3 regions of the Streptomyces sp. CA-251247 genome follow, and region 2 is predicted to be linked to each of the others. Evidence: predicted binding sites of a transcription regulator. Region 2 holds the regulator's gene; each other region holds the start of a gene.
The links. Region 2 encodes HrcA, which represses chaperone genes, less so after heat shock. Its sites were predicted from a motif close to TTNGCACTCNGNNNNNCNGAGTGCNAA; they were not measured.
Positions count from the first base shown of each region.

Region 1: the regulator HrcA is predicted to act here: its motif matches at 8,495-8,521, upstream of groL (chaperonin GroEL).
Region 3: the regulator HrcA is predicted to act here: its motif matches at 6,003-6,029, upstream of groES (co-chaperone GroES).

Region 1 is NZ_CP191861.1:3,751,322-3,761,434, forward strand. It holds gene ACQPWZ_RS16335 (PTS transporter subunit EIIC) at 1-986, shown strand, start outside; gene ACQPWZ_RS16340 (ABC transporter ATP-binding protein) at 1,145-1,831, opposite strand; gene ACQPWZ_RS16345 (ABC transporter permease) at 1,881-3,344, opposite strand; gene ACQPWZ_RS16350 (hypothetical protein) at 3,432-3,650, opposite strand; gene ACQPWZ_RS16355 (hypothetical protein) at 3,647-3,862, opposite strand; gene ACQPWZ_RS16360 (helix-turn-helix domain-containing protein) at 3,976-4,818, shown strand; gene ACQPWZ_RS16365 (DUF397 domain-containing protein) at 4,799-5,008, shown strand; gene ACQPWZ_RS16370 (alpha/beta hydrolase) at 5,005-6,513, opposite strand; gene groL (chaperonin GroEL) at 6,714-8,336, opposite strand; gene ACQPWZ_RS16380 (cold-shock protein) at 8,743-8,946, opposite strand; gene ACQPWZ_RS16385 (MoaD/ThiS family protein) at 9,381-9,656, opposite strand; gene thrC (threonine synthase) at 9,687-10,113, opposite strand, start outside.
Region 2 is NZ_CP191861.1:2,733,339-2,743,451, forward strand. It holds gene ACQPWZ_RS12025 (hypothetical protein) at 51-449, opposite strand; gene ACQPWZ_RS12030 (16S rRNA (uracil(1498)-N(3))-methyltransferase) at 773-1,516, opposite strand; gene ACQPWZ_RS12035 (nitronate monooxygenase) at 1,516-2,586, opposite strand; gene dnaJ (molecular chaperone DnaJ) at 2,665-3,801, opposite strand; gene hrcA (heat-inducible transcriptional repressor HrcA) at 3,802-4,827, opposite strand; gene ACQPWZ_RS12050 (MBL fold metallo-hydrolase) at 4,991-5,713, shown strand; gene ACQPWZ_RS12055 (DUF3097 domain-containing protein) at 5,723-6,532, shown strand; gene hemW (radical SAM family heme chaperone HemW) at 6,565-7,806, opposite strand; gene ACQPWZ_RS12065 (SpoIIE family protein phosphatase) at 7,906-9,870, opposite strand; gene ACQPWZ_RS12070 (HAMP domain-containing protein) at 10,101-10,113, shown strand, end outside.
Region 3 is NZ_CP191861.1:4,917,084-4,927,196, reverse strand. It holds gene ACQPWZ_RS21910 (MOSC domain-containing protein) at 1-465, shown strand, start outside; gene ACQPWZ_RS21905 (SDR family NAD(P)-dependent oxidoreductase) at 565-1,338, shown strand; gene ACQPWZ_RS21900 (hydroxyacid dehydrogenase) at 1,607-2,635, shown strand; gene sigJ (RNA polymerase sigma factor SigJ) at 2,755-3,636, shown strand; gene groL (chaperonin GroEL) at 3,800-5,428, opposite strand; gene groES (co-chaperone GroES) at 5,547-5,855, opposite strand; gene ACQPWZ_RS21880 (hypothetical protein) at 6,143-6,541, opposite strand; gene ACQPWZ_RS21875 (polysaccharide deacetylase family protein) at 6,538-7,464, opposite strand; gene ACQPWZ_RS21870 (THUMP-like domain-containing protein) at 7,582-8,748, shown strand; gene ACQPWZ_RS21865 (hypothetical protein) at 8,825-9,484, shown strand; gene ACQPWZ_RS21860 (hypothetical protein) at 9,513-10,113, opposite strand, start outside.

The DNA.
Region 1 (10,113 bases), 1.0 Mb from region 2:
CCGCCATGGCGAGCGGCTTCATGGCCCTGATCGCGGTCTTCGTCGGCTACAACACCGCGAAGGAGTTCGGCGGAACCCCGATCCTCGGCGGCGCGGTCGCCGCGATCATCGTCTTCCCCGGCGTCGCCAACATCGAGGCCTTCGGCCAGAAGCTCTCCCCCGGCCAGGGCGGAGTGCTGGGCGCTCTCGCCGCGGCGATCCTCGCGGTGTACGTCGAGAAGTGGTGCCGTCGCGTGGTGCCGGCCTCCCTCGACGTCCTGGTCACCCCGACGCTGACCGTCCTCGTCTCCGGCCTGGTCACCATCTTCGGCCTGATGTTCGTGGCCGGTGAGATCTCCACGGCCATCGGCGACTTCGCCAACTGGCTGCTGGCCAGCGGCGGAGCGGGTGCCGGCTTCGTCCTCGGCGGACTCTTCCTCCCGCTGGTGATGCTCGGCCTCCACCAGGCGCTCATCCCCATCCACGCCACGCTCATCGAGCAGCAGGGCTTCACCGTCCTGCTCCCCATCCTGGCGATGGCGGGCGCGGGCCAGGTCGGCGCGGCGGTCGCCGTGTACGCCCGTCTCCCGCACAACACCTCGATCCGCAACACCATCAAGTCCGCACTCCCCGCGGGTGTCCTGGGTGTCGGCGAGCCCCTGATCTACGGCGTCTCGCTCCCGCTGGGCCGCCCGTTCATCACGGCCTGCGTCGGCGGCGCGTTCGGCGGAGGCTTCGTGGGCCTGTTCAACATGCTGGGCGACAAGGTCGGTTCGACGGCCATCGGCCCGTCGGGCTGGGCCCTGTTCCCGCTGGTGGACGGAAACAAGGGCCTGGGCGAGACGATCGCGATCTACGCGGGAGGCCTGCTGGCCGGGTACGCGGTGGGCTTCCTGGCGACGTACTGGTTCGGCTTCACGCAGCAGATGCTGACGGACCTGAACACGGCGCCGGCGGAGGATGCGCCGGACGCCAAGCAGCGGGAGTTCAGCCCGGCGGGCGTCTGACGACATCCAGCCCCGCCGGCGTTTGAGGCGCGGGGTCCGGGGCAGCGCCCCGGCGAACCACCCGCACCCTTCGTCGCCCCGCACACCCCGCGGGCGTGTCCTCAATCGCCGGACGGGCTGGAATTGCCTGACCCGCACACCCAGCCCGGCCGGAAACCTCACCCCGCTCCCGCCTGCTCCTTGATCGTCACCCGCCCCTGACGGATCACCGCCACCCGCCTCGCCCGCCCCGCCAGCGCCGAGTCGTGCGTGACCATCACGAAGGTGAAGGCGTGTTCCTGCCACAGGGACTCCAGCACCTCCATGATCTCGTCCCGCATCGACTCGTCGAGGTTCCCGGTGGGCTCGTCCGCCAGCAGCACCGCAGGCCGCTTGACCAGCGCGCGGGCGATCGCGACCCGCTGCTGCTGACCGCCCGACAATTCACCCGGCAGATGTCTCAGTCGCTCGCCGAGCCCCACCGAGCCGAGCGCCTCCGCGGCCCGCTCACGCCGCTCGGCCGTCTTCAGGCCGAGCGGCACCAGCGCGGTCTCCACGTTCTCCTGGGCCGTGAGCGTGGGAATCAGGTTGAAGCTCTGGAAGACGAACCCGATCTTCTCCGCACGGACCCGGGTCAGCCGCGCCTCGGGCAGGCTCGCGAGATCCGTCCCGTCCAGGATCACGCTGCCCTCCGACGGCCGGTCCAGGCCGCCGAGCATCTGCAGCAGCGTGGACTTGCCGCCGCCGGTCGGGCCCTGGATCACCAGCCGCCCGCCGTCCTCGATGGTGAGGTCCACGCCGGCCAGTGCGTGCACCGTGTCCTTGCCCCGCCGGTAGCGCTTGGTGACGCCACTGAGCTCGTACATCGTCAACTCCTGTTGCACATGGATGAGTAAGGCTGCTGCGGTCGCCGCGTCACTCGACGCGGCGCAGCGCGTCGGCGGGGCGGAGCCGGGACGCGCGCCAGCCACCGAAGCCCCCGGCCACGAGTCCTCCCGCCACCGCGAGAGCGACGGCGAGACCGATCGTGGTCAGCGAGACCGGCGCGGTGAGCGCGATGTCGAGCGCCCGGGACGTGGCGCCGGGCCCGCCCTGTCCCGCCTGAGCGGCTCCGAACATCCGGCCGCCGCCGCCGCCCGCCCCGCCGCTACCGCCGCCGAGCTGTGCGGTCAGCGTCGGGCTGAAGGTCGTGATCAGCCAGGCTCCCGCCAGACCGAGCGCGATGCCGAGCGCGCCGCCGAACAGCCCGTTGGCCAGGGCCTCCCCGGCCACCTGCCGGGTCACCCAGCCGCTCTTCCACCCCAGGGCCTTCAGCGTCCCGAACTCCCGCACCCGCCGGCTCACCGCGGACGAGGTCAGCAGTCCGGCGACCAGGAACGCGGCGACGAGCACCAGGATCGACAGCCACTTGCCGACCCCCGAGGCGAGGTCGGACGCGGTGGACAGGGACCCGGAGACGGTGTCGGCCAGATCGGCCGACGTCGTCACGGTCGTCCCCGAGATGTTCTTCTGGATGGTCTGCTTCACCGCGTCGATCTGCTGCGAGTCCTTCGCCTGGACATAGACCGTGGTGACCTTGTCCTTGGCGCCGGCGAGCGACTGCGCCTGGGTGAGCGGCAGATACACGTTGGCCGCGGCGTCCCCGCTGTCGGCCGTCGCGATACCGATGACCTGGTACGGGGTCTTGGAGATGGTGAGGGTCTCTCCGACGCCGAGGCTCTTCTCCTTGGCGTACGCGCTGTCGAGCACGACGACCTTGGCGTTGGTCTCCGTCGCCTTGAACGTACGCCCGGAGGTGATCTTCGACGAGGTCAGCGGGCCGAGGTCCTGCTGGGTGACGTCCGTGCCGTACGCGGTGTACGAGTCGACGTCGAAGGCAGCACCGCCGCCCTGCACTTCGCCGCCACCGCCGCCGGTGCCGCCACCCGGTCCGCCCTGCCGGGGCTGCGCGGGAGCGGCCTCCCCGCGCCGGAACTGCCCGTTGACCTTCATGACCCGCACGCTGAGGCCGCCCACGGCGTCCCCCACGCCGTCCTGCTTGCCGACCTGCGCGACGGTCGACGAGGCGAGCGTCTCGAAGCCCTGGACCATCACCAGGTCCCGCGCCTGCTCGGCGGTGTCGTCGTTGTCCTGTGCGTCGAACTCGAACCGGGGTCGCGTCGTCTCGCCCTCCCCGGGCGGCGCGGCGGCCTTGGTGACGGTCATGTCCGTGCCCAGTCCGTACAGCGATTCCAGGACCTTGTCCTGCGCGCGATTCATCCCGGACGAGACCGAGTTGACCACGATGACCAGCGCGATTCCGAGAGCGAGTCCCGAAGCGACGACGAGCGCCGCTTTTCTGCGGCGGCGCAGTTCGCGCCGGAGGTAGGTGAAGAACATGGCTGGAAGTTAGGCGGGTGGCGTGATGGCCGGTTAAGTGCGCGGTGAGAGAAGCATGAGAACCCCTGCGCCGCCCTCACCACCCGTTCACGGCAGTCGGCCCTCCGCGTTGAGCTGCCGCACCCGCGCCCTCAGCACCTCGCCGGGCGGCGCCGGCCGTACGTCCTCGGGCGGGCAGTCCCACTCCCGCCCGCCCCCCACGGGCCGCAGCTGCACACAGGTGCCGACGCGCCCCATGACCAGCCCCACGCGGCCGTCACGGACATCGACGGCGTACGCGCCCGCCTCCGGCACCTGCGCGCTCACTTCTCCAGCCCCTGAAGCACCGCCGCCAGCCGCAGCGCGGTGTCGAGGTTGCAACGCCCCAGCTCCACCAGGGGATACGGCGCCGAACCCGCCAGCGACACCAGATCGACCCGCAGCGACGGCAGCGTCACCGACACCACATCGAGGCCCTGCCGCAACTGGGCCACCACCTCCTCGGCGGCCCGCAGCCGCTCCGCCGAACGCACCACCATGACCAGGCACCTCCACACTCAGTGTTCGCTTTCCTCACCCAGCGTGTCCGTCACTGGCTAGCCTGAACAGTGACGGCGGCCCAACAACGCGACCTGTCAGCCAGGGAGTTGCCTTGCCAGGACCCAAGGATCTCGATCCCTCCTCATCCCCCCGCGCCCTGCTGGGCGCCGAACTGCGCCACGCACGTGATCAAGCGGGGCTCACCCAGGACGAGTTGGGCAGACCACTGTTCGTCAGCGGTTCGTACATCGGCCAGATGGAGGCGGGTACGCGCCGGATGCTGCCCGAGTACGCGCACCAGATAGACGAGATCCTCGGGACGAACGGGTTCTTCACCCGCAACTGCGAGGTGTCCAACAAGTCGCGCTACCCCGCGCAGTTCACGGAGGCGGTCGAGGCCGAGGCGCTGGCGCATACGATCAAGCAGTACGTGCCGCTGCTGGTGCCCGGGCTGCTTCAGACCAAGAAGTACGCGACTGCGGTGTTCCGCGCCTATCGCCCTACGGCTCTGGACTCGGAGATCGACGAGGGGGTCGACGCACGACTGGATCGGACCCGCCTGCTTGACGATCCAACAACGCCCGAGTTGTGGGTTGTCCTGGACGAAGCAGCCTTGGCCCGTCCGGTCGGCGGGCCGACAGCAATGACCGAGATCCTGGGACACGTGCAGGCGCTGATCGAGCGCCACAGGATCATCGCGCAGGTTCTGCCGTTCAGTGCGGGTGCCCACGCGGCGTTGGACGGTGGGGTCAAACTCATGTACTTCCACGATGCTCCGGCGTTGTCCTACATCGACGGCCCGGGCGTGGGGCAGTTGTTGGACGATCCGGCTTCCGTCGCCCGCCATGAGCTGACCTACGATCTACTCAGGGCCAACGCATTGTCACCAGAAGCGTCCTTGGCTCTGATCCGGTCAGTGGCGGAGGATTACGCACATGACAATCAGCAGCGATGACCACGATCTGAGCGCCACCGCCTGGCGCAAGTCCACCTACAGCGGCGGAGACGGCGCGGACTGCCTCGAAGTCGCCGACAGCACGCCCGGCATCGTTCCCGTACGTGACTCCAAGAACAACGGCGGCCCCGAACTCGTGTTCAGAGCCGCCGCCTGGTCCGCCTTCGTCGCCGGTCTGCAGCGCGACTAGCAGGCCTTGTCGCGGGCCGGGCGTTCACCGGTGAGCAGGAAGGTGGTCACGGCGTCGTCCCCGCAGGCGTTGCCGTTGGCGACGTAGGCACCGTGGCCCACGGTGTCGACCGTGACCATCCGGGCCCGCGCGCCGAACGCCTCGCGCATCTTCAGCGCACCGGCGAGCGGCGTGGAGGGGTCACGCCGGGTCTGGATCATGAGGACGTTCGAGGGGCCGCCGTCCGGGGTGATGCGGGTGGGCCGCTCGCGCGGCTTGTCCTTCCAGAAGGCGCACAGCCAGATGTTCCTGGGCATGCCCGCGGTGAGGGGGTACTGCTCGCGGCTCCTGGCGACGTCACGGGCGTAGGGGGCCGGGTCGGTGGCCGGCCAGGCGTCGACGTCGTTGCAGATGGTGGCGCCGGTGACGGCGACCGAGTTCTGCATGACCTGGTCCGGGGGCGTGTTCGCGGCGGGCAGTTCGCGTCCGTCGCGGGCGGCGGCCATCAGCTTGGCCAGCGCGGGGAACCGCGTGACGGAGTAGAGGCTGTCCAGCAGGGTCTGCCGCAGGACGTTGCCGTTGAGTTCCGCCGGGTTGGCGCCGGGCCACGGGATGGGTGCGTGGTCGAGGCGGGTGGCGAGCGCGAGGAACATCGGCCGGACCTCGGCAGGCGTTTCGGCGAGGCGGTCGGGGTTGGCGGGGTCCGCGGCCCAGGCGGCGAAATCGGGGAAGGCGTCCTCGATGGCGATCTCGTAGTTGGCGAGCCAGCCCCGGGCCACCCGCTTCGGGTCGGGGTCGCCGCTGCTGTCCAGGACCCAGCGGTCGGTGCGGTGGGGGAACATCTGGGCGTAGACGGCTCCCACGTATGTCCCGTAGGACAAGCCCCAGGCGGACAGCCTGCGCTCTCCGAGTGCCTGCCGGATGCGGTCGATGTCCCGGGCCTCGTTGCGGGTGCTGATGCTGCGCATCACCTCGCCCCCGTTCGTGGCGCAGGCGGCGGCGAGGCGTCGGGCGGTCTCGGTGTTCTTGTCGATGCTGCCGTCCGCGGCGGGCCATCCCCTGACGTTCACCAGGGCGAGGTCGTCGTGGGTGAGACCGCAGCTCACCGGTGTGCTGCGGCCGACGCCGCGCGGGTCGAAGCCCACGATGTCGTAGGCGTCGCGCACCGACGCGGGCAGCTTCTTCCCCTTGCCCGACGGGTCGTTGATGCTGGAGCCGCCCGGTCCTCCGGGGATGATCAGAAGGGTGCCGCGTCGTCTGTCGGGGTTCTCGCTGCGGATGCGGGAGACGGCGAGGGTGATCTGCGGCCCGCGGGGCTTCGCGTGGTCGAGGGGTACGGAGATGTCCGCGCACTCCTGGCGCGGGTCGAGTCCCGTGCCGGTGCATTTCTCCCAGCGGACTGCCGGGTCCGGTTGGGGAGTTGAGGCCGACGCGGGCGCCGGGAGAGCGAGGAGCGTCGTCGCCAGGACCGGGAGGGTGAGCGCCGCCGCGGTGAAGCCGGATGTCGTACTGCCGAGGATTCGCATGTGATGACCCTCGCGGAACGGGCGCCCGGCTCCCACGGTGCCTCCTGGCCTGTTCCCAGGGGGGTTTGCCCCACCCGGCCGGTAGGGGCAGCGGCTGAGGGACATCGGGCGGGCCGAGGCGCCCACAACACGCCCGAGGGCGGCACCTCCTGGGAGAGAGGTGCCGCCCTCGGTCAAGGACGGGTCCGATCCGTGGAGGATCAGAAGTCCATGTCACCGCCCGGCATGCCGCCCGGAGCGGCCGCGGAGGCCTTCTCCGGCTTGTCGGCGATGACGGCCTCGGTGGTGAGGAACAGCGCCGCGATGGAGGCCGCGTTCTGCAGGGCAGAGCGGGTCACCTTCGCGGGGTCGATGATGCCTTCGGCGATCATGTCGACGTACTCACCGGTCGCGGCGTTCAGGCCGTGGCCGACGGGCAGGTTGCGCACCTTCTCGACGATGACGCCACCCTCGAGACCGCCGTTGACGGCGATCTGCTTGAGCGGGGCCTCCAGCGCGAGCTTCACGGCGTTGGCGCCGGTCGCCTCGTCGCCCGTGAGCTCGAGCTTCTCGAAGACCGAGGAAGCCTGGAGCAGAGCCACGCCACCACCGGCGACGATGCCCTCCTCGACGGCGGCCTTGGCGTTGCGCACCGCGTCCTCGATGCGGTGCTTGCGCTCCTTGAGCTCGACCTCGGTCGCGGCACCGGCCTTGATGACGGCCACGCCGCCGGCCAGCTTCGCGAGGCGCTCCTGGAGCTTCTCACGGTCGTAGTCCGAGTCGCTGTTCTCGATCTCGGCACGAATCTGGTTGACGCGACCCTGGACCTGGTCGCTCTCACCGGCACCGTCGACGATCGTGGTCTCGTCCTTGGTGATGACGACCTTGCGGGCGCGGCCCAGCAGGTCCAGGCCGGCGTTCTCGAGCTTGAGGCCGACCTCCTCGGAGATGACCGTGCCGCCCGTGAGGATGGCGATGTCGTTCAGCATCGCCTTGCGGCGGTCGCCGAAGCCCGGGGCCTTGACGGCGACGGACTTGAAGGTGCCACGGATCTTGTTGACGACCAGGGTGGACAGGGCCTCGCCCTCGACGTCCTCCGCGATGATCAGCAGCGGCTTGCCGGACTGCATGACCTTCTCGAGCAGCGGAAGGAGGTCCTTCACGTTGCCGATCTTGGAGTTGACGATCAGGATGTACGGGTCGTCGAGCGACGCCTCCATACGCTCCATGTCGGTGGCGAAGTACGCCGAGATGTAGCCCTTGTCGAAGCGCATACCCTCGGTGAGCTCCAGCTCCAGACCGAAGGTCTGGGACTCCTCGACGGTGATGACGCCTTCCTTGCCGACCTTGTCCATCGCCTCGGCGATGAGCTCGCCGATCTGGGTGTCGGCGGCGGAGATGGAGGCCGTCGAAGCGATCTGCTCCTTGGTCTCCACGTCCTTGGCCTGCTCCAGCAGGGCGCCGGAGACGGCCTCGACGGCACGCTCGATGCCGCGCTTGAGGGCCATCGGGTTGGCGCCGGCCGCCACGTTGCGCAGGCCCTCGCGGACGAGCGCCTGGGCGAGGACGGTCGCGGTGGTCGTACCGTCACCGGCGACGTCGTCCGTCTTCTTGGCGACTTCCTTGACCAGCTCGGCGCCGATCTTCTCGTACGGGTCCTCGAGCTCGATCTCCTTGGCGATGGACACACCATCGTTGGTGATCGTGGGGGCGCCCCACTTCTTCTCGAGGACGACGTTGCGACCCTTGGGGCCAAGGGTGACCTTGACGGCGTCGGCGAGCTGGTTCATCCCGCGCTCGAGACCGCGCCGTGCCTCCTCGTCGAACGCGATGATCTTGGCCATGTGAAGTGGTCCTCCCGGACTTGGGGGTCCCCCCGCGCCCGCAGGGCTACGGGGGAGGATTGCTTCCGGACCGCGCTGGCGCCCGCGACGGACGGCCTGAGAGCCGTACGGTTCCTTGCCCCGACGGCCCTCGGACCTCACCGGCCCGATCCATAAAGTTGTCACTCTCACCTGCAGAGTGCTAACGCCAATGATTAGCACTCGACCCCCTCGAGTGCAAGCGGCTTCGACGAAGCCTCGATGAGGGGTGACGGTCGGGCGCAAGCGGCTTCGCGGAAGCCTCGGCGAGGGGCGGCGGGTTCGAATCCGCCCGCCCCCGGGCATGCACGAGGGGCCCGCCTCCCTGGTGGGATGCGGGCCCCTCGTGAGTGTCGCGTGAGTGCGTCGGTGGCCGATCGCGCCGAGATCAGACGGCGAGCTTGACCATGTCCGCCTGCGGACCCTTCTGGCCCTGCGAGATCTCGAACTCGACTCGCTGACCCTCCTCCAGGGTGCGGTAGCCGTCCATCTGGATCGCGCTGTAGTGGACGAAAACATCCGCACCACCGTCGACCGCGATGAAGCCGTACCCCTTCTCCGCGTTGAACCACTTGACGGTGCCCTGAGCCATGCCTAACTCCCCTATTACTGGCCCTTGCACAGGACCGCACTTCGCGGACCCGGGTCATACCTCACCGCCGAGAATTCCCTCCGCCAGAGGTGGAAGGAGGCCCTCGGGATGTGCGCCGGAACGCGTCGACCGCGGCTGAATGTATCTGTCCAACTGCCCTCTGCAACAGGTCAATCGGACGAGAAATCTGGGCACGCGGGAACGGACCTTTGACGCTAATTCAAGAAGATCCAGGGCAACTCGGGCCCGGCAAATGACACTTAAGAGGCATTTTGATCGCCCACATTGGCTGCTTCTTGTCGGGCCAGGGCGCATTCTCATATGCGGCGGGCACGGGCAGCGGCGGGGGCTTCCCCAACTGTACCCCGCTCAACCATGCAGAATTGCCCCCTCCGCTTCTCTCGCGGAGGGGGCAACAGCAGTGACGGTGCGTATCAGCCGCCGGCGACGGCGGGGATGATCGAAATACCGGCGCCGTCGGGCGTGGCGGTCTCGAGACCCTGCTCGAAACGGACGTCGTCGTCGTTGACGTAGACGTTCACGAAGCGGCGCAGCTTGCCCTGGTCGTCCAGGACACGGGCGGCGATACCGGTGTGGTTCTTCTCCAGGTCGGCGATGACCTCGGAGAGCGTCCCGCCCTCCGCCGGGACCTCGGCCTGGCCGCCCGTGTACGTGCGGAGGATGGTGGGGATGCGGACGTTGACGCTCATGCTGCGTGCCTTCCTTGAGTCTCGGGAGTGTCAGCCGGCCAGGCCGGCGTCGCGGAACGCGTCCAGGCTCGGGCGGATGGTCGCGCTGGGGCCGGTGGTCGGGGCGACCGCGTCCAGGGTCTTGAGACCGTCGCCGGTGTTGAGCACGACGGTCGTGAGCGCCGGGTCGAGCACGCCCGCCTCGAGCAGCTTCCGCGTCACACCCACGGTCACGCCACCCGCCGTCTCGGCGAAGATGCCCTCGGTACGGGCCAGCAGCTTGATCGCGTCGACGATCTGCTCGTCGTTGACGTCCTCCACGAAGCCGCCCGTGCGGCGCGCGATGTCCAGGACGTACGGGCCGTCGGCGGGGTTGCCGATCGCCAGCGACTTGGCGATGGTGTTCGGCTTCTGCGGGCGGACCACGTCGTGCCCGGCCTTGAAGGCGGTCGACACCGGCGAGCAGCCCTCGGCCTGG
Region 2 (10,113 bases):
GACCGCCGGGTCACGGCTTTGCGAGGGCCTGTCGTGCGGATCAGGCCGGGTCACTTACCCGGCGGGTCGGCCGTCTCGGTGACGGTCACCGTGACGGTGACGGCGGGCCGTGGGCCGGAGCCGGGAGGTGTGGGCCGGGGCGAATTGCTGGGCGTGGCCGAGCAGTTGCCGAGGACAGTCGCCTCGAAGACGACCTTGCCGTCCACCCGGGCCATGAGGTCACCGCGGACGCACCGGCCCGAACGCTCCTCGGTCACCTTGCCCTTGAGCGTGATCTTCTGCCCCGCCTCGGTCTCACCCTGGCAGTCGACGGTGGCGGTCCCCGTCCTGCTGGGCGACGGCGAGGAGTTGCCCGCGTCGTCGAGGGTGGCGGTGCAGCTGAGCCAGCGCACGTCGAAGCCGATGCGCTCCAGGGTGCTGGTGCCCGTGCGGTCCGTGGTGACGGACACGGCGACGGAACTGAGTCCCCCTGCCGCCGGCTCGCAGGCCGCCAGGACCCCGACCGCCGTGCCCGCGACGGCGATCGCGGCGAGCGTGCGTCTCGGGCGCGCCCGGCCGGGCTCGGCTTCTCCCGCCCGGCCAACTGCCGTTCTTCGCCGTGTCGTTCCGCGCGGTCCCGTTCGCCGCAGCGCTGTTCCCCGCAGTGTCATTCCCCGCATGAAGCGAGACTGGCACCGGTGGGCGGGAAGCAACAGGGCGGTTGCGGTCAATCACCGCCACCGGGGACGGCGTCGGGCTCTCCCCCGCCCCGACGGCCCGCGCACCAGGTCGGTCAGCCCCAGCGCCCCGTGCGGCCCAGCAGCAGCGCCGTCGCCGCCGTGCCCGCCGTCGAGGTGCGCAGCACACTGCGTCCCAGCCGGTACGGCTTGGCTCCCGCCTCCGCGAACGCCGCGAGTTCCTCCGGGGACACCCCACCCTCGGGGCCCACGACCAGCACGATCGACCCCTCGGCCGGCAGCTCGGCGGTGGCCAGCGGTTCGGCCCCCTCCTCGTGCAGCACGGCCGCGAAGTCCGCTGTGGCCAGAATTGCCGCAACCTGCTTGGTCGTTGCTGCGTCCGCGACCTCCGGGAAGCGGAGCCGGCGCGACTGCTTGCCCGCCTCACGCGCGGTGGCCCGCCACTTCGCCTGCGACTTCGCGCCCCGCTCGCCCTTCCACTGCGTGACGCAGCGGGCGGCCTGCCAGGGCACGACCTCGTCCACGCCGGTCTCCGTCATGGTCTCGACGGCGAGTTCGCCGCGGTCGCCCTTGGGCAGCGCCTGGACGACGGTGATACGCGGCGCCGGCTCGGTCTCCACCGGGAGGTCCCGGACCTCCACCTCCAGCCGGTCCTTGCCCTCGGTCCGCAGTACGACACCGGCCGCCCCGCGCCCGAGCCCGTCGGTGAGCACGATCTCCTCACCCGGCTGGAGCCGGCGTACGGACACGGCGTGCCGCCCTTCGGGCCCGTCCAGCGTGACGGCGGAACCAGCGGTGACCCCCTCCAGGGAGTCCACCAGGAAGACGGGTGCGGTCATCAGGAGGCGTCCAGCGCCAGCGCGGCGCGCGCGGAGTCCAGCTCGGCGGCCAGCACCTCCACCAGCTGTCCGGCCGGCAGCTCCCGGGCCAGCCGGTGCCCCTGACCGGCCCACAGCGCCATGCCCTGGGCGTCGCCGGCCTTGGCCGCCGCCTTGCGCAGCCCGCTCGTCAGGTGGTGCACCTGCGGATACGCGGCGGGGGCGTACGGCCCGTGCTCGCGCATGAAGCGGTTGACGAGCCCGCGGGCGGGCCGGCCCGAGAAGGCACGGGTCAGTTCGGTGCGTACGAAGAGGGGATTGGTCATCGCCTGCTTGTGCAGGGTGTTCGCGCCGGACTCGGGGCAGACCAGGAACGCGGTGCCGAGCTGCGCCGCCGCCGCTCCGGCCGCGAGCACGCCGGCGATCTGGCCGCCGCGCATCAGTCCGCCGGCCGCGATCACCGGCAGCGGAACGGCCTCGCGGACCAGGGCGACGAGGGTGAGCAGTCCCACCCCGCTGCCGTCGGCCGCCGGGTCGTCGCGGTGCGTCCCCTGGTGGCCGCCGGCCTCGACGCCCTGGACGCACACGGCGTCCGCGCCCGCCCGCTGCGCGGCCTGCGCCTCCTCGGCCGAGGTGACCGTGACGACGGTGAAGGTGCCGGCCTTGGCGAAGGACTGGAGCACCTCCCGCTTGGGGCAGCCGAAGGTGAAGGAGACGACCGGGACGGGGTCGTCGAGCAGGATCGCGAGCTTGGCCTCGTACCCGTCGTCCAGGCCGGAGTCGGGATCGCCGAGCGGTGTCTCGTACCAGGCCGCCTCACCGGCGAGCTGGTGCCGGTAGACCTCCACGGCGGCGGGGTCGGTCGCACCCGGCTGCGGCATGAACAGATTCACGCCGAAGGGCCGGCTCGTGAGCCCGCGGATCTGTTTGATCTGCTGGTACATGCCGTCCGCGGTCTTGTATCCGGCGGCCAGGAATCCGAGGCCGCCGGCCTCGGACACGGCTGCGGCCAACTGCGGGGACGACGCGCCGCCCGCCATGGGGGCCTGCACGATCGGATACCGGCAGAGATCGGTCAGTGCGGAGGACATGCACGCATGGTGCCACGTCGGCCCCGCCCGGCCGAATCGGACCGGCCGCGGCCCCGGAGACCGGGGCCGCGGCTGGTTCTACCGTCCGTTGAACGCGTCCTTCAGACGCGAGAACAGCCCTTGCTGCCCCGGCTGGAACTGACCGGTCGGCCGCTCCTCGCCACGCAGCTTCGCCAGCTCCCGCAGCACCCGCTCCTGCTCCGGGTCCAGCTTCGAGGGCGTCATCACCTCGACGTGCACGATCAGGTCGCCCCGACCGCCACCGCGCAGGTGTGTGATGCCGCGGCCGTGCAGCGGGATCGACTGGCCGGACTGGGTGCCCGGGCGGATGTCGACCTCCTCCATGCCGTCGAGCGTCTCCAGCGGCACCTGGGTGCCGAGGGCCGCCGCCGTCATCGGAATGGTGACCGTGCAGTGCAGGTCGTCGCCGCGCCGCTGGAACACGCCGTGGGCCAGCTCGTGGATCTCCACGTACAGGTCGCCGGCGGGGCCGCCGCCGGGGCCTACCTCGCCCTCGCCCGCGAGCTGGATCCGGGTGCCGTTGTCGACACCGGCGGGGATCTTCACGGTCAGCGTGCGGCGCGAGCGGACCCGGCCGTCACCGGCGCACTCCGGGCACGGGGTCGGGACGACGGTCCCGAAGCCCTGGCACTGGGGGCACGGCCTGGACGTCATGACCTGGCCCAGGAAGGACCGCGTGACCTGCGAGACCTCACCGCGGCCGCGGCACATGTCACATGTCTGCGCCGAGGTTCCCGGCGCCGCGCCCTCGCCCGAACACGTCGTACAGACGACGGCCGTGTCGACCTGGATGTCCTTCGTCGTGCCGAAGGCCGCCTCGTTGAGGTCGATCTCCAGCCGGATCATCGCGTCCTGGCCGCGTCGCGTGCGCGACCTCGGCCCCCGCTGCGACGCCGTCCCGAAGAAGGCGTCCATGATGTCCGAGAAGTTTCCGAAGCCACCGGCGCCGAAGCCTCCGGCGCCACCGCCGCCCGCCTGGGACAGCGGGTCGCCGCCGAGGTCGTAGACCTGCTTCTTCTGCGGATCCGAGAGGACCTCGTAGGCCGCGTTGATCTCCTTGAAGCGCTCCTGCGTCTTCGGGTCCGGATTCACATCCGGGTGGAGTTCACGCGCAAGACGGCGGAAGGCCTTCTTGATCTCGTCCTGGGATGCGTCTCGGCGCACGCCGAGTACGGCGTAGTAGTCCGTGGCCACTTACGACTCCGCCAGGATCTGTCCGACGTAACGTGCCACTGCGCGTACCGCTCCCATCGTTCCGGGGTAGTCCATGCGGGTCGGTCCGACCACGCCGAGTTTGGCAACTGCCTCGTCGCCCGAACCGTAGCCGACCGAGACGACGGACGTGGAGTTGAGGCCCTCATGGGCGTTCTCGTGACCGATCCGTACGGTCATGCCCATCCCGCCCGACTCCTTGGCCTCGCCGAGCAGCTTGAGCAGCACGACGTGCTCCTCCAGCGCCTCCAGCACCGGCCGGATCGTGAGCGGGAAGTCGTGTCCGAAGCGGGTCAGATTGGCGGTGCCGCCGATCACCAGCCGCTCCTCGGTCTCCTCGACCAGGGTCTCGAGCAGGGTGGACAGCACCGTCGTGACGGTGCCGCGGTCCTCCGGCTCGAAGGAATCCGGCAGGTCCTGCACCAGCTGCGGCACATCCGCGAAACGGCGCCCGACGACCCGGCTGTTGAGCCGGGCCCGCAGGTCCGCGAGCGAGGTGTCGCCGAAGGGCGCGGGACAGTCGATCATCCGTTGCTCGACCCGGCCGGTGTCCGTGATCAGCACGAGCATCAGCCGGGCGGGTGCCAGGGAGAGGAGTTCGACGTGCCGGACGGTGGACCGGGTCAGCGACGGGTACTGGACGACGGCGACCTGCCGGGTCAGCTGCGCGAGCAGCCGCACCGTACGGCCCACGACGTCGTCGAGGTCGACGGCCCCGTCCAGGAAGTTCTGGATGGCGCGGCGCTCCGGCGACGACAGGGGCTTGACCCCTGCCAGCTTGTCGACGAAGAGCCGGTACCCCTTGTCCGTCGGGATACGGCCGGCGCTGGTGTGCGGCTGGGCGATGAAGCCCTCGTCCTCCAGCACCGCCATGTCGTTCCGGACCGTGGCCGGCGAGACGCCGAGATTGTGACGCTCCGTGAGCGCCTTGGAACCCACAGGTTCCTCGGTGCCGACATAGTCCTGGACGATCGCGCGCAGCACCTCGAGTCTGCGTTCACTGAGCACCGCGCACACCTCCAGCTCTGGTTCCTCGGTGGCTGCTTGGCACTCCCCGGGTCCGAGTGCCAGCAATCCCCGTGCCAGTGTACGGCCGTGGGGTACGGCTCTAGCAAGGCGGCCGACCAGGCTACCGCGCGCCTTTGCTGGTCGTTGCCAGTAGCGTCGCGTTATGGACGTCCGTTGGGAAGACTACGGCTGGGAGCAACTGGCCGACGGCGTCGGGCGGCGCAGGCTGCCCGTCTGGGACGCGACCGTGGGACTGGTCGCCGGTGACGAGGGCGTCCTGCTGTTCGACACGGGGTCCACGCTGCGTGAGGGCGTGGAGCTGCGTACACAGGCGGAGGCGCTGCTGGGCGGCCGCCGAGTGACGCATGTCGCACTGAGTCATCCCCACTTCGACCATGTTCTGGGGACGGCGGCCTTCTCCGCGGTGGAGGTCTTCGGCGCGGTCGCCGTCGACGTCGTACTGCGCCGGGACCGCGACGAACTCCGGGCCGACGCCGTACGGCACGGTGTGGCGCCGGACGATGCCGCCGAGGCGACCGACCTGCTGGTCGCGCCGCAGCACGTGGTCACCGGTGAACGGACGCTGGACCTCGGCGGACGCCAGGTGCTGCTGGCCAATGTGGGCCCCGGGCACACGGGCCACGATCTGGTGCTCCTCGTGCCGGGCGACCGGGAGGTCGTGTTCTGCGGCGACCTGGTGGAGGAGTCCGGGGAGCCGCAGGCGGGTCCGGACGCGATGCCGTCGCGCTGGCCGGCGGCCCTGGACCGGCTGCTCGCGCTCGGCGGAGAGGACGCGTTGTACGTCCCCGGGCACGGCGCGGTGGTGGACGCGGCGTTCGTCCGCGCACAGCGTGACGTGCTGGCGGAGCGCTTCGGGGTGTCGTAGCGTCGCCGAATGCGCAGCTACAGCCCCGATCTGACGCCCCCTTGGAAGAAGCCCTCCGCCGTGCCGGAGGTCCCCGCCGACCGGGATCTGGTCGTGGAGGAGGTCACCACCGGCTTCTGCGGCGCGGTGATCGGCTGCGAGGCCGGGACGGTGACCCTGGAGGACCGCTTCGGCAAGCACCGGGTCTTCCCGCTGACCGCACGGGGCTTTCTGCTGGAGGGCCGGGTGGTGACGCTGGTCCGGCCCGGCGCGGGCGCGCCGGCCGCGCCGGCCCGCACTGCCTCGGGCTCCGTCGCCGTGCCCGGCGCGCGGGCCAGGGTGGCGCGGGCGGGCCGCATCTACGTCGAGGGCCGCCACGACGCCGAGCTGGTGGAGCGGGTCTGGGGCGACGATCTGCGCATCGAGGGGGTGGTGGTGGAGTACCTGGAGGGTGTCGACGATCTCCCGGCGATCGTCGACGACTTCGCGCCCGGGCCCGATGCCTGCCTCGGTGTCCTGGTCGACCATCTGGTCCCGGGGTCCAAGGAGTCCCGTATCGCCGCGTCGGTCACGGACCCGCACGTGCTGGTGGTGGGCCATCCGTACATCGACATCTGGGAGGCGGTGAAGCCGTCGTCGGTGGGGATCACGGCATGGCCCGTCGTCCCGCGGGGCCAGGACTGGAAGACGGGCGTGTGCCGTGCACTGGGCTGGCCGCCGAACACCGGCGCCGCCTGGCAGCACATCCTGTCCCGGGTGCGGTCCTACCGCGATCTTCAGCCGGAGCTGCTGGGCCGGGTCGAGGAGCTGATCGACTTCGTGACACTGCCGCCGGAGTGAGCGGCGAGGCCGTGTGAGGGCAGCGGGGCGGGTCAGTCCACCAGGTCCCGGACGACCCCGTCAGCGAGCAGCCTTCCCCGCAGCGTCAGGACGGCCGAGCCCGCCTCGTAGGCCGCGGGCTCCAGCAGCCCGTCCGCCAGGGCCCTGCCCGACGCCGCCAGCCCCGCCGGCTTCAGCAGCGACAGCGGCACGCCGTCCTTCAGCCGCAGCTCCAGCAGGATCCGCTCGACGCGCCGGTCCTCCGCCGACAGGAGCTCCCGGCCCGCGCCGGGCGAGCGCCCCTCGGCCAGCGCCGCCGCGTAAGCGCCCGGGTGCTTCACGTTCCACCAGCGCACCCCGCCCACATGGCTGTGCGCTCCGGGGCCCGCGCCCCACCAGTCGGCGCCGCGCCAGTACAGCTCGTTGTGCAGACAGCGGCCTGCGTCGGAGGTGGCCCAGTTGGAGACCTCGTACCAGGAGAAGCCCGCCTCGGACAGCACGGAGTCCGCGATCAGATAACGGTCCGCGTGCACGTCGTCGTCGGTCATGGGCACCTCGCCCCGCCGGATCCGCCGGGCCAGCTGGGTGCCCTCCTCCACGATCAGCGCGTACGCCGAGACGTGGTCCGGACCCGCACCCACCGCGGCCGCGAGCGACGCGCGCCAGTCGTCGTCGCTCTCGCCGGGGGTGCCGTAGATCAGGTCGAGGTTCACATGGTCGAAGCCGGCGGCGCGGGCCTCCGCGACGCAGGCCTCGGGGCGTCCGGGTGTGTGCGTACGGTCCAGCACCTTCAGGACGTGCTGCCGGGCGCTCTGCATCCCGAACGAGATCCGGTTGAATCCTCCGGCCCGCAGCTTCTCCAGATACTCCGGACCGACGGACTCGGGGTTCGCCTCGGTGGTGATCTCCGCGTCGTCCGCGAGCCCGAACTCCTCCCGTACGGCGCCCAGCATGGACACCAGGTCGGCGGCGTCCAGCAGCGTCGGCGTACCGCCCCCGACGAACACCGTGCTGAGGGGCCGCGGATCGTCGCCGAGCACCTTGCGGGCGAGGCGCACCTCGTCGGCGAGGGTGGCGGCGTAGTTGTCGCGGGAGGCCAGCACACCGCCCGAGCCGCGCAGCTCGGTGGCGGTGTAGGTGTTGAAGTCGCAGTAGCCGCAGCGCGTCGCGCAGTACGGCACATGCAGATAGAAGGCGAGCGGCCGGTCACCGGCGCCGTCGAGGGCGGACGCCGGGAGCGCCCCGTCCTCGGGCATGGGCTCACCATCGGGCAGTACGGAAGGCATGCCCCCCATTGTCCGTCACCCGTGCGAAAGCCCGGACCGCGCGCCGGGCGGGGGTCCGGGGGCAGTGGCCGTGCCGTCCCCGGCAGGTCACCGCACCGGAGGGGTACGTCACTGCACCTGGAGCACCAGCAGCGCCAGATCGTCGTCCAGCGGGGTGTCCGAGAAGTCGTGCACCGCCTGCCTGATCCGCTCCCCGACCCCTTGCGCCGTCAGTCCCACGCACCCGGCGAGGGCCGTGGCCAGCCCGTCGCCGTCGTCGAACATCCGCGCCCCCGAGCGCCGCTCGGTCACCCCGTCCGTGACACAGAGCAGCGTGTCACCGGGCTCCAGGTCGAAGGTCTGGCTCTGGTACGCGACGTCCTCCACGACCCCGAGCAGGACCTGCGGCTCGGCGACGGTGTGCACCCGCCCGTCGGGCCGCAGCACCAGCGGCAGCGGATGCCCCGCGCTCGCCAGCGTGCACCGCACGCCCCTGCCGGAGGGCAGCGGCACGAGCTCGCCGTACAGCAGGGACAGGAAGCGGGCCTGCGGCCCTTCCGGCACCGTCTGGCCGCCGGCCGCGGCGACGAGCAGCGCGGTCGCCTCCGCCGCTTCCATGGCGTCGTCGAGAAGGAGCCCGTTCAGCCGGTCGAGCACCTCTCCGACCTGGTAGCCCTCGCGGGCGAGCAGCCGCAGCCAGGGGCGGGCCAGCCCGGTGACGACGGCCGCCTCGGGGCCGCTGCCCTGGACGTCGCCGAGCATGAAGGACCAGCGGTCGCCGCTGCCGGCCGGGAAGATGTCGTAGAAGTCGCCCCCGGCGACGCCGTCGTCGCCGGGCTCGTAGACCAGGAAACGGTCCACGCCGGGGATCTGGCCCACCTTGCGGGGCTGGAGGCCGCGCTGGAGGACCTTGCTGATGGTGGCCTGCCGGGTGTACTGGCGGGCGGCACCGATCGCGAGGGCCACGCGGCGGGCGAAGTCCTCGGTGAGGGCCGTCACGTCGTCGGGGACGCGCGCGAGGCCCTGCCGGGCGAGCAGCAGGGTGCCGAGGCCGCGTCCGCCCGCGACGAGACGGTAGGCGAGTGCGGCACCCCCGGCCGCGCCGGGCTCACGCCCGCTGGGCCACGGGATCGGCACCGGTCCGCCGATCGTGCCCTCCGGCAGCATGGGCGGCTCGTCGACGAGCGCCGTGCGCAGCTGCTCGATCCGTGACTCGTCGGCGTGCCAGACGCGGGCGAGCCGCTGCACGGGAGCCGAGGGCCCCTCGCCGCCGACGGCGGGCCGGCCGGGTTCGCCGTCCAGCCAGATCGCGCACCAGTCGGCGAGCCGGGGCACCAGCAGCTGGGCGGCGAGCGCGGCCACCATGTCCTCGTCGAGCTGTCCGGCCAGCAGGTCGGAGGCCTCGGCGAGGAAGGAGAGAGCGCCGCGTCCGGCCAGGCTCTGGTCCGCGCGGTCGTCGCGGGCGACGGACGCGCGCGGCGAGGGCGCCAGGATCTCGGCGGCCCGCAGACCGCGGTCGATGGCCGGTTCGGTACCGCTGAGCGCGAAGGTGTCCCAGCCGTCGACGGGCAGCCGCGCCCAGACGGTCTTCAGGGCGGAGAGGTAGGTGATGCCCCAGCGCTCGGCGAGTGCGGCGACGAGGTGCAGACCGCGTCCGTACTCGGGGGTGCCCGAGCGGTCCGTGACGGCGTGGGGCTCACTGCTCACGGCCCTGGCCGGGTGGTGGTCGGAGACCTCGATCACCAGGGCGGCGGCCTCTCCGTCGGCCGACGGGTCGAGGCGGCACAGGAGTTCGACGGCGGTGCCCGCGTGCACGACGGCGTTGGTGACGAGTTCACTGACGATCACGACGGCGTCGTCCGCGAGCCGGTCGGTGCTGTGCCCGCCGGGCGGGCAGCCGCCCACCGTACCCCGGCAGTAGGCGCAGGTGGCGAGGAGCCCGAGGGTGGTCCAGTCGGCGAGAGCCGCCCGGACGAATCTGCGGGCGGCCGAGGGGGCATGGGGGTTCCCCGGCAGGCTGGTGCGCGTGACCGACCGCCCGTCATCCCTGAACGGGTAGAACGGAGTTGAGCGGTGGACGGTTTCGCGCTGCATCGGAATGGACCCCACAGTCCGGCTCCCGGTCGGTTCTCACAATGCGCCGCTTCTGACACCGACAGAGTGACAGACTGAGCCTGCCCATAAGCGCCGAGTCACCGAAGTGGGCGGATATGAACAGAGACCTCGTGCCGCCGCCCGCATCCCCGGCCACCTTGCCGCATGCCAGGACGCCGGACGACAGCGGCTGGATCCGGGCGTCCGAACTGCGCCCGCTGCTGGCCGCGATGACGTCGCTGC
Region 3 (10,113 bases), 2.2 Mb from region 2:
TACGCCTTCGCCCGGGAGGATCTGGACTTCTGGGAGCGGGAGTTGGGCCACCCGATCCCGAACGGAGCCTTCGGCGAGAACCTCACCACGATCGGCCTCGACGTCAACAACGCGAAGATCGGGGAGCGTTGGCGGATCGGCGACTCCCTCGTGCTGGAGGTGACGAGCGGCCGTATCCCATGCCGCACGTTCGGCTCCTGGCTGGGCGAGAAGGGCTGGGTCAGGCGCTTCACGCGCCATGCCGCACCGGGTGCGTATCTGAGGGTCGTCGAGCCGGGTGAGATCCGGGCGGGTGATCCCGTCGAGATCGTGCACACCCCCGGGCACACGGTGACGGTGGGACTGGCGTTCCGCGCCGGGACCACCGAGCGGGCACTGCTGCCGGAGATCCTCGCCGCGGGCGACGCGCTCCACCCCGAACTGCTCGCGACAGCGCGTACGTATGTGGAGAAGTACGGCGCGTAGGAACGCTTCCGTGGATCGGGCGGGCACAGCGCGCGAGAGCCCGTCCCGCAGGCCGGGCGTGTACACGGCGCCGACACGCGGGGCACTAACGTGCCGCCTATGACGACTGCACTGATTACGGGAGCGACCGCGGGCATCGGTGCCGCGTTCGCGCGGCGGCTCGCCGCCGAGGGACACAACCTGGTGCTGGTGGCCCGTGACACCAAACGGCTGCAGGAGCACGCCACCGAGCTGCACGACCGGCACGGCATCGAGGCGGAGGTGCTGACCGCGGACCTGTCCGAGGAGGACGGGATCGCGGCCGTCGAGAAGCGGCTGGGCGACCGCAAGAACCCGGTGGATCTGCTGGTCAACAATGCCGGGTTCGGCAACAAGGGGCGCTTCCTGGAAGTGTCCATGGCCGACGAGCTGACGATGCTGAAGGTGCACTGCGAGGCGGTGCTCCGGCTCACGGCCGCGGCGACCGCGGTGATGCGCGACCGCGGGCGCGGCGGTGTGGTGAACGTGGCCTCGGTGGCGGCGTTCGTCCCCCGCGGGACCTACGGGGCGTCGAAGTCGTGGGTCGTGCAGTTCACGCAGGGCGCGGCACGGGACCTGGCGGGGTCGGGCGTACGGCTGATGGCGCTCTGCCCCGGATTCGTCCGCACCGAGTTCCACGAGCGCGCCGGCATGGGTACCGACAACATCCCGAACTGGATGTGGCTGGACGCCGACAAGGTGGTGGAGGCGGGACTCGCGGACCTGGCCCGCGGCAAGGCGGTCTCGATCCCGGACCCGCGCTACAAGGCGCTGATGGGAGTGGCGAAGCTGGCGCCGCGCAATCTGCTGGGCGGGGTGACGTCGAAGACGGGCCGCAAGTACGGACCGCAGTAAGCCGTACGCGCGAAGGTCGCCCGCGCGGCCGCGGTCGAAGGACCGCGGCCGCCGGCGCACGGCGGGCGGGCGCACCACCGGCGGGCCGTCACCTCCCGTCCGGGCCGGGCAGGGTGAGTGTGTGCCCTCCGCGCCGGGCAGCGTGGGCGGATGTCCGTCCCCCACCGGGCGGCCGGGCACATCCCGTCGTCCTCCCGGCCGCGTGAACAGATTCCGCGCCGGGCAGCGTGAGCAGATTCCGGCCAGGCACAAGGAGCAGGGTCCGACCATGCACCAGCGCACCGAGAAGCGTCCCGCCGTCCTCCTCGCCATGGGCCCGGGGATCGCGGACCGCCTGTTCACCGATCCCCTGCGGGCCCGGCTGGTGGCCCTCGCCGACACCGATCCGCATCTGGTCGCGCACGATCTGGCCGCCCCCACCCCCCGGGTCGCCTCCGCGCTCGCCACCGCCGACGTCCTGCTGACCTGCTGGGGCGCGCCCGTGCTCACCGCCGAGGTGCTCGACTCGGCGCCCCGGCTGCGTGCCGTCGTCCACGCGGCCGGCTCCGTCAAGCACCACATCACGGACGCCTGTTGGGAACGCGGCATCACCGTGGCCTCCGCCGCGTCCGCCAACGCGCTGCCCGTCGCCGAGTACACGCTCGCCGCCATCCTCTTCGCGGGCAAACGGGTGCTGCCATCGGCCCAGCGGTACGGCCGGCTGCGCGCCGCTCACGACTGGCGGGAGGAGCTGGCCGGAGCCGGTAACTTCCGCAGCACGGTCGGGATCGTCGGCGCGTCCCGCATCGGCCGCCGGGTGACCGAGCTGCTGCGCCCCTTCGATCTGGACGTATTGCTGTACGACCCGTACGTCAGCGCCGCCGAGGCCGAGGCGCTCGGTGCCGTGAAGACGGAGCTCGACGAGCTGTGCGCCGGCAGCTCCGTCGTCTCGGTCCACGCCCCGGAGCTGGCGAGTACTCGCCATATGATCGACGCCCGCCGGCTCGCGCTGATGCCGGACGGCGCAACACTGATCAACACCTCGCGCGGCTCGCTGGTCGACGAGGACGCGCTGCTGTGCGAACTGCTCCCGGGCCGACTGCACGCCGTACTCGACGTCACCGAGCCGGAGATCCCGCCCGCGGAATCCCCGCTCTACACCCTGCCGAACGTGCTGCTGACCCCGCATGTCGCGGGCTCGCTCGGCAACGAGCTGCACCGGATGACGGAACAGGCGCTCGACGAACTGGAGCGGTACGGCAAGGGCCTGCCGTTCGAGGATCCGGTTCACGCGCGGACGCTGGGCCACTCCGCGTAGGAGCCCGGGACCGGACTCGCCCCTCCCGGCAAGCGGAGCCTGTCTTTCCGTCCGGAGGCTGTCACATCCGGCCCGTTTCCCGCGTCATCCCTACGAGGACGACGACGGAGGATTCAGCGATGGATGACCAAGAGTTCCTGGCGGAGCGTTTCCACGCCGACCGGCCCCACCTCAAGGCGGTGGCCTATCGGATGCTCGGCTCACTGAGCGAGGCGGACGACGCCGTGCAGGAGGCCTGGTTCAGGCTCCACCGCTCCGACACGAGCGCGGTCGAGAATCTGAGCGGCTGGCTGACGACCGTGGTCGGCCGGGTCTGCCTCGACATGCTGCGCTCGCGCAGGTCCCGCCGCGAGGAGTCGCTGGACGTACGCGTTCCGGATCCGGTCGTGCAGCGGGAGGGCACGGTCGATCCCGAGCACGAGGTGCTGATGGCCGACTCGGTCGGGCTGGCGCTGCTCGTGGTGCTGGAGACCCTCGGGCCCGCGGAGCGGCTCGCCTTCGTGCTGCACGACATGTTCGCGCTGCCCTTCGAGGAGATCGCCCCGATTGTCGGCCGCACTCCGGCCGCGACCCGGCAGCTCGCGAGCCGGGCCCGCCGCCGGGTGCAGGGGACGACCTCCGTACCCGACGATCTGACCCGTCAGCGCGAGGTCGTCGACGCGTTCATCGCCGCTTCGCGCGGGGGCGACTTCGACGCGCTCGTGGCGCTGCTCGACCCGGAGGTGGTGCTGCGCGCGGATGCCGGGGCCCTGCCGACGATGCCGTCCCGCGAGGTGCGCGGTGCCCGACAGGTGGCAGGACAGGCGCTCACCTTCCAGAAGTTCTCGCAGTTCTCGCGGCGGGTGCTCGTCAACGGCGGTGCGGGAATCGTCACCGCGCCGGGCGGCCGGACGCTGTCGGTCATGGGCTTCACCATCACGGGCGGAAAGATCGTCGCGATCGACATCCTGGCCGATCCGGACCGGCTGAGCCGGCTCGATCTGACCTTCATCGGCGACTGAGCCGTACGCGCCGTCCGGCCCGGAAGCACCGACCCGTCTCGCCCGTCAGGCCCGGATGGCACCGCCCAACTCCCTCGTCGGGTCCGGAAAAACACCGAGCCCGGTGCCCCCGCGACGGGGACACCGGGCTCGGCGGGTGATGTCGGACGTCAGGCGTCAGACGTCAGTGGGAGTGGCCGTGACCGTGGCCGTGGCCCGCGTCGGACTCCTCCTCCGCCGGCTTCTCGACGACCAGGGTCTCGGTCGTGAGCAGCAGGGAGGCGATGGACGCGGCGTTCTCCAGGGCGGAGCGCGTGACCTTGACCGGGTCGATGACGCCGGCCTTCACCAGGTCGCCGTACTCGCCGGTCGCGGCGTTGAAGCCCTGGCCCTTGTCGAGCTCCGCCACCTTCGCGGTGATGACGTAGCCCTCGAGACCGGCGTTCTCGGCGATCCAGCGCAGCGGCTCGACAGCGGCGCGGCGGACGACGGCGACACCGGTGGCCTCGTCGCCCTCCTTGCCGAGGTTGCCGTCGAGGACCTTGACCGCGTGGACGAGCGCGGAGCCACCACCGGAGACGATGCCCTCCTCGACCGCGGCGCGGGTCGCGGAGATGGCGTCCTCCAGACGGTGCTTCTTCTCCTTGAGCTCCACCTCGGTGGCGGCGCCGACCTTGATCACGCACACGCCGCCGGCCAGCTTCGCGAGGCGCTCCTGGAGCTTCTCGCGGTCCCAGTCGGAGTCCGTGGACTCGATCTCGGCCTTGATCTGGTTGATACGGCCGGCGACGTCGTCCTGGTTGCCGCCACCGTCGACGATGGTGGTGTCGTCCTTCGTCACCGTCACGCGGCGCGCGCTGCCCAGCACGTCGAGACCGGCCTGGTCGAGCTTGAGGCCGACCTCCTCGGAGATGACGGTCGCGCCGGTGAGGCTCGCCATGTCCTGGAGCATCGCCTTGCGGCGGTCGCCGAAGCCCGGGGCCTTCACCGCGACGGCGTTGAAGGTGCCACGGATCTTGTTGACGACGAGGGTGGAGAGCGCCTCGCCCTCGACGTCCTCGGCGATGATCAGCAGCGGCCGGGAGCCACCCGCCTGGATGACCTTCTCCAGCAGCGGCAGCAGGTCCTGGATCGAGGCGACCTTGCCCTGGTTGATCAGGATGTACGGGTCGTCGAGGACGGCCTCCATACGCTCCTGGTCGGTCACCATGTACGGCGAGAGGTAGCCCTTGTCGAAGGCCATGCCCTCGGTGAACTCCAGCTCCAGGCCGAAGGTGTTGGACTCCTCGACGGTGATGACACCGTCCTTGCCGACCTTGTCCATCGCCTCGGCGATGAGCTCGCCGACCTGCTGGTCCTGCGCGGAGAGCGCGGCCACGGCGGCGATGTCGGCCTTGTCGTCGATCGGCCGGGCGGTCGCGAGGAGCTCCTCGGACACGGCCTTGACCGCGGCGTCGATGCCCTTCTTCAGGGCGGCCGGGGAGGCACCCGCGGCGACGTTGCGCAGGCCCTCGCGGACCAGCGCCTGGGCCAGCACGGTGGCGGTGGTGGTGCCGTCACCAGCAATGTCGTTGGTCTTGGTCGCCACCTCCTTCACCAGCTGGGCGCCCAGGTTCTCGTACGGGTCCTCGACCTCGACCTCGCGGGCGATGGTGACACCGTCGTTGGTGATGGTGGGTGCGCCGAACTTCTTGTCGATGACGACGTTGCGGCCGCGGGGGCCGATCGTCACCTTGACCGTGTCGGCAAGCTTGTTGACGCCGCGCTCGAGGGCGCGACGGGCGTCCTCGTCGAACTTCAGGATCTTCGCCATGGAGCGATTCAGCCCTCTCGGAAAGCTGGGGGTGAACGAACTGCGCCCCCGGTCGCCCGGCCCTCTCGGGGTCGCGCGGGCCGGGGGCGCAGCTCACAAGCACAAACTATGTGGTGAATTACTTCTCGATGATCGCGAGCACGTCGCGGGCCGAGAGGACGAGGTACTCCTCGCCGTTGTACTTCACCTCGGTGCCGCCGTACTTGCTGTACAGAACGACATCGCCGGTCTTAACGTCGAGCGGCAGGCGCTCGCCGTTCTCGAAGCGACCCGGGCCCACGGCGAGGACGACGCCCTCCTGGGGCTTCTCCTTCGCGGTGTCCGGGATGACCAGGCCGGAGGCCGTGGTCTGCTCGGCGTCGAGCGGCTGGACCACAATGCGGTCCTCGAGCGGCTTGATGGCAACCTTGGAGCTGGCGGTCGTCACGATCCGACCTCCCCCTTCGGAGATCTCACGGGGTTAACTGAGCAGAGGTGGCGACCAGGTCGATCCGTCGTCGCGGGTGCCGGACCTGCCTGTCGCTGTGTTGGCACTCTCCGGTGGGGAGTGCCAGTGCCGAGACTATGACTGCGATTAGCACTCGGTCAAGCGGAGTGCCAATTCACCACCCTGCGGCGGGTCGTTCCGCTCGTCTGGGGGAAACGCACGGGCGGGGCGCGGCGTTCCCAGGGGCCGGGCGCGCCGGGGGCCGACCCCAAGGACTGCGCGGCGCGTCACGGGCCGCCGGGCGCGGCTGCGCGCCGACGGTCCGGCCAGGCTTCGTGCGTACGGCCCGGCGCGGCGTCGTACGCGCGGTGCGGGCGATGGGCGCGATGGGTGCCATGGGCGCGATGGACCCGGTGGATACGGCCCAGCAGCCGGGTCGCCGGTTCGGCGAGACCCGGAGCGTCGAGACCCTGCGGGCGGACGCGGCCGTCGGCGGCGCGCGACGGTCCCGGGAGTGCGTCCACACGGCGTACCGCCGGCGCCGCGGGCCCGGGGGCGACCTTCTCGACCGCCCTGCGGCCGAGCCGTTCGAGCGGGTCGACGGCCGCCGGGGCACAGCCGACGCAGAAGAGCAGCGCACCGGCCACGACCACCGTCGCGGCCGACGGCCGGAGCGCCCGGCTCATACGTAGTCCTCCAGCTTGGCCACGGCGTACCCCTTGTCGGTCACCGTCTTCATGACCTTGCGGATCAGGTCGGGCATGCTGCCCTTCCACTCGTCACTGCCGCGGAAGTGGGTGAGGATGATGTCGCCCGGGTGCAGGTCCCGGTCCCACTCGCGCCACTCCATGTGGTCGGGGAACGCCTCGGCTGCCCACAGCGGCACGGCCTTGACGCCGCACGAGCGCGCGGCCCGCAGGGTGTCCCGGTTGTAGTTGCCGTACGGCGGCCGGAAGAGCGGCGGCCGCTTCCCGTACCGCTTCTCGAGCTTGTCCTGCTGGTCGCAGATCTCCCGCTTCTGCGCCGCGTAGGAAAGGCCGGGCAGGTAGCGGTGATTGAGGGTGTGGTTGTGCAGGGAGACCCCGCGGTCCTGCATCCGCTGGAAGTAGGCGTAGTTGTCGTTGATCACGTAGTCGCTGAGGAAAGCGCTGTACGGAATCCGCAGATCGCTCATCATCCGCAGCAGGTCGGGGTCCTTCTCCGCGCCGTCGTCGATCGTCAGGAAGACGACCTTCTCCTTGACCGGCACGGTCGTGAAGACGGGCGGCATCGACTCCTGCCCCTCGACCTCGAAGCCCTTGCGGGTGGTGATCTTCGGCTTGACGGCGGGCGGCGGGGGCGCGGCCAGCGGGGTACGGGCGAGGCCCCACTTCTTGGCGGCGGCGGCCCGGGCCGTCTGGTCGCGCTTGATCCGGGCCGCGCGGGCGGCGAGGGCACCGGACGCGCCGGCTTCCTTCCCGGCCTCGGGACCACGGTCGGCCTTCGGGCCGCCGGCCCCGTCCGTGGACTCGGCCGCGCAGGCGGAACCGAGGAGGGCGACAAGCAGGGCGGCCGCGACGGCACGGCGCTGGGCCCGGCCGCGACGCGATCGGGTGAGTTTTGCTGGCATGTTTCCGTTTTGTCCGACTAGCTGCATGGCGCTGGATCCTGTCAGCACGGATCCCCATGGCCGGGCCGACACCTCCACCGCGGGCACACCATCGCCCACCTGGCCCACAATGGGCCGGTGAACGACCTCCCACTCTTCTTCGCCCTCCGTACCGAGGAGGGCCGGACCCTGCTCGCCGCCCTGCGGGACCACGACCCGGCCGAGGAACTGGCGATCGCCACCCGGCTGCGCCGCGAACACGCCACCGAGCTGGTCTCGGCGGCCCTGGGTCAGGCACGGCTGCGGCAGCGGGCGGTGGCCAAGTTCGGCGAGCAGGACGCGTACCGGATGTACTTCACGCCGAACGGGGTCGAGCAGTCGACGCGTAAGCCGGTCGCGGAATACCGGGCCCGGCGCTTCGGAGAGCTCGGCACGGCCGAGGTCACCGACCTGTGCTGCGGGATCGGCGGCGACGCGATCGCCCTGGCCCGGGCGGGCATCCGCGTCCTCGCGGTGGACCGCGATCCGCTGACGGCGGAGACGGCGCGCGCGAACGCGGACGCGCTGGAACTCGGTGACCGGATCGAGGTGCGCTGCGCGGACGTCACGGAGATCGCGGCCGGACCGGGCGCGGTGTTCCTGGACCCGGCACGCCGGGGAGGCCGGGGCCGCATCTTCGACCCGGAGGCGTACTCACCTCCCCTGTCCTGGGCGATCGAGGCGGTACGCCGGGCGGGCACCGGCGCGGTGAAGATCGCCCCGGGCATCCCGCACGAACTGATCCCGGACGACGCCGAGGCGGAGTGGATCTCGGACGGCGGCGATGTGAAGGAGGCGGTGCTGTGGTTCGGCACGACCCCCGGCACCCGCCGCGCCACCCTGCTCCCGGGCCCGCACTCCCTTCCCGGCCGCGGCCTGCCGGACCCGGCGGTCCGCACGGTGGGCCGCTACCTCTACGAGCCGGACGGCGCGGTGATCCGGGCGCACCTGGTGGCGGAGGTGGCGGAGGACCTGGACGGCGGCCTGATCGACGAGACGATCGCGTACATCACGGCGGACGAACTCCGCCCGACGCCGTTCGCCACCGCGTACGAGATCACGGACGAACTCCCCTTCAACCTGAAGAAACTGAAGGCACTTCTGCGGGAGCGGGAGGTCGGCAACCTGACGGTGAAGAAGCGGGGTTCGGCGGTGGAACCGGAGGAACTGCGCCGGAAGGTGAAACCGCAGGGGCGGAACGCGGCGACGGTGTTCCTGACGAGGGTGGCGGGGGCGCCGACGATGCTGGTGGGGCGTCCGGCGTAGTCCGGGTCGCGCGTGTGGAGCCGCAGTTCATCGTGCTCACCGCCGTGCCGCAACAGGGCGCATGAGAGAGGCCGACGTGACCACGTACACCGGAGCTGTCTTCAACAACGGAGCGGTCTCCAGGCTCATCGATCTGGCAGTCGCATGCCGACGGGACAGCGCCAGAGCCCTTGAGGACGAGCTGGCCCGGTTCTGCCGAACGATCAGGACCTCACCGGAGACCGACTGGGCCATGCCCGTGGCCACGGTCTCGGCTCTCCTCGATCTGCTCTCGGATCAGCTCGAGTCCGGGAAGCCGCCGGCGACGCCGATCGGGTTCTCCGAGCGCCTTGCCGAAGCCGCCGGCGATCTCCCGGGGCCGGAATTCCTCAGGCTGCTCTCCGGTCTGCTCCGGCTTCAGGAACGGGAGCCACTTCCGCATGTCGATGAACTGCCCATGGCAGCCTGGGAAGCCGTTCTGAAGTTCGGCAGAATCGCGGAGTTCTGGTGGTGGGTGGACTCGGGCGAATACGAGGACTTCGACGAAGGGGTGCGCCAGGGCGTCGCGAGCGAGCATCCGAACCGCTGCCATCAGTGCATGTCCGCGCTGGCCGCAGAGTTGCAGGAGGCTCTGCTGCTCTTCCCCACATCGCAGGCGTGGGGGGCCGGGCTCGTCGAGGTGATCCCCTGGGCCTCCAGGCCGGTCCTGCGGGCCATTCTCGACGCCGTCCACGTCCACTTCGAGGAACAGCACTGAGGCTGCTCCCGCGTCGCGCGGCCCCGCCTCAGTCCCCCGCGCCCGCCCGCAGCGCCGAGCGCAGGCGCCCCACCCGGTCGTGGACCCCGGCGGACGCGGACAGCGGGGCCGGGCCGTCCGTGCCCGTGCATGTGCGGCACAGGCCGCCCGGCAAGGACGCCGGTTCGCCCGGGGCTCCGCAGTCCGTGCACTCCATCACCATTCGGGGCGCCGGGGGTTCCGGTGGGAGTTTCGACAGCAGGCGGGCGCGGACGAAGCCGTACGGGTGGGAGACGTGTGCCGGGAGGCCCGCCGTCAGGGCCGAGAGCAGTTGGCCCTCGCTCGCGCCGCGCTCGAACCATGCCCCCGCCGCGGCCTCCAGTGCCGCGCACTCCGACGCCGAGAGCGTCAACCGTGCCTCGATCCGCCCGAGTCGGGCCAGGACGTCGTAGCCCGCCGTCCTCGCCAGTGCGGCCGGGATCGTCGAGGTCCCGAGCTCACCGGCCGCGAAGTCCGCCCACCAGGCGTCGTCGCGGGGCGTGCGGGACCAGTAGGAGCGCCAGACCCAGATGTTCGTGCCCGACGCGCTCGTGACGCACTGGCGGACACGGCGGTAGTGGCCCGCCGCCGAGAGGCCGTTCAGGATGGTC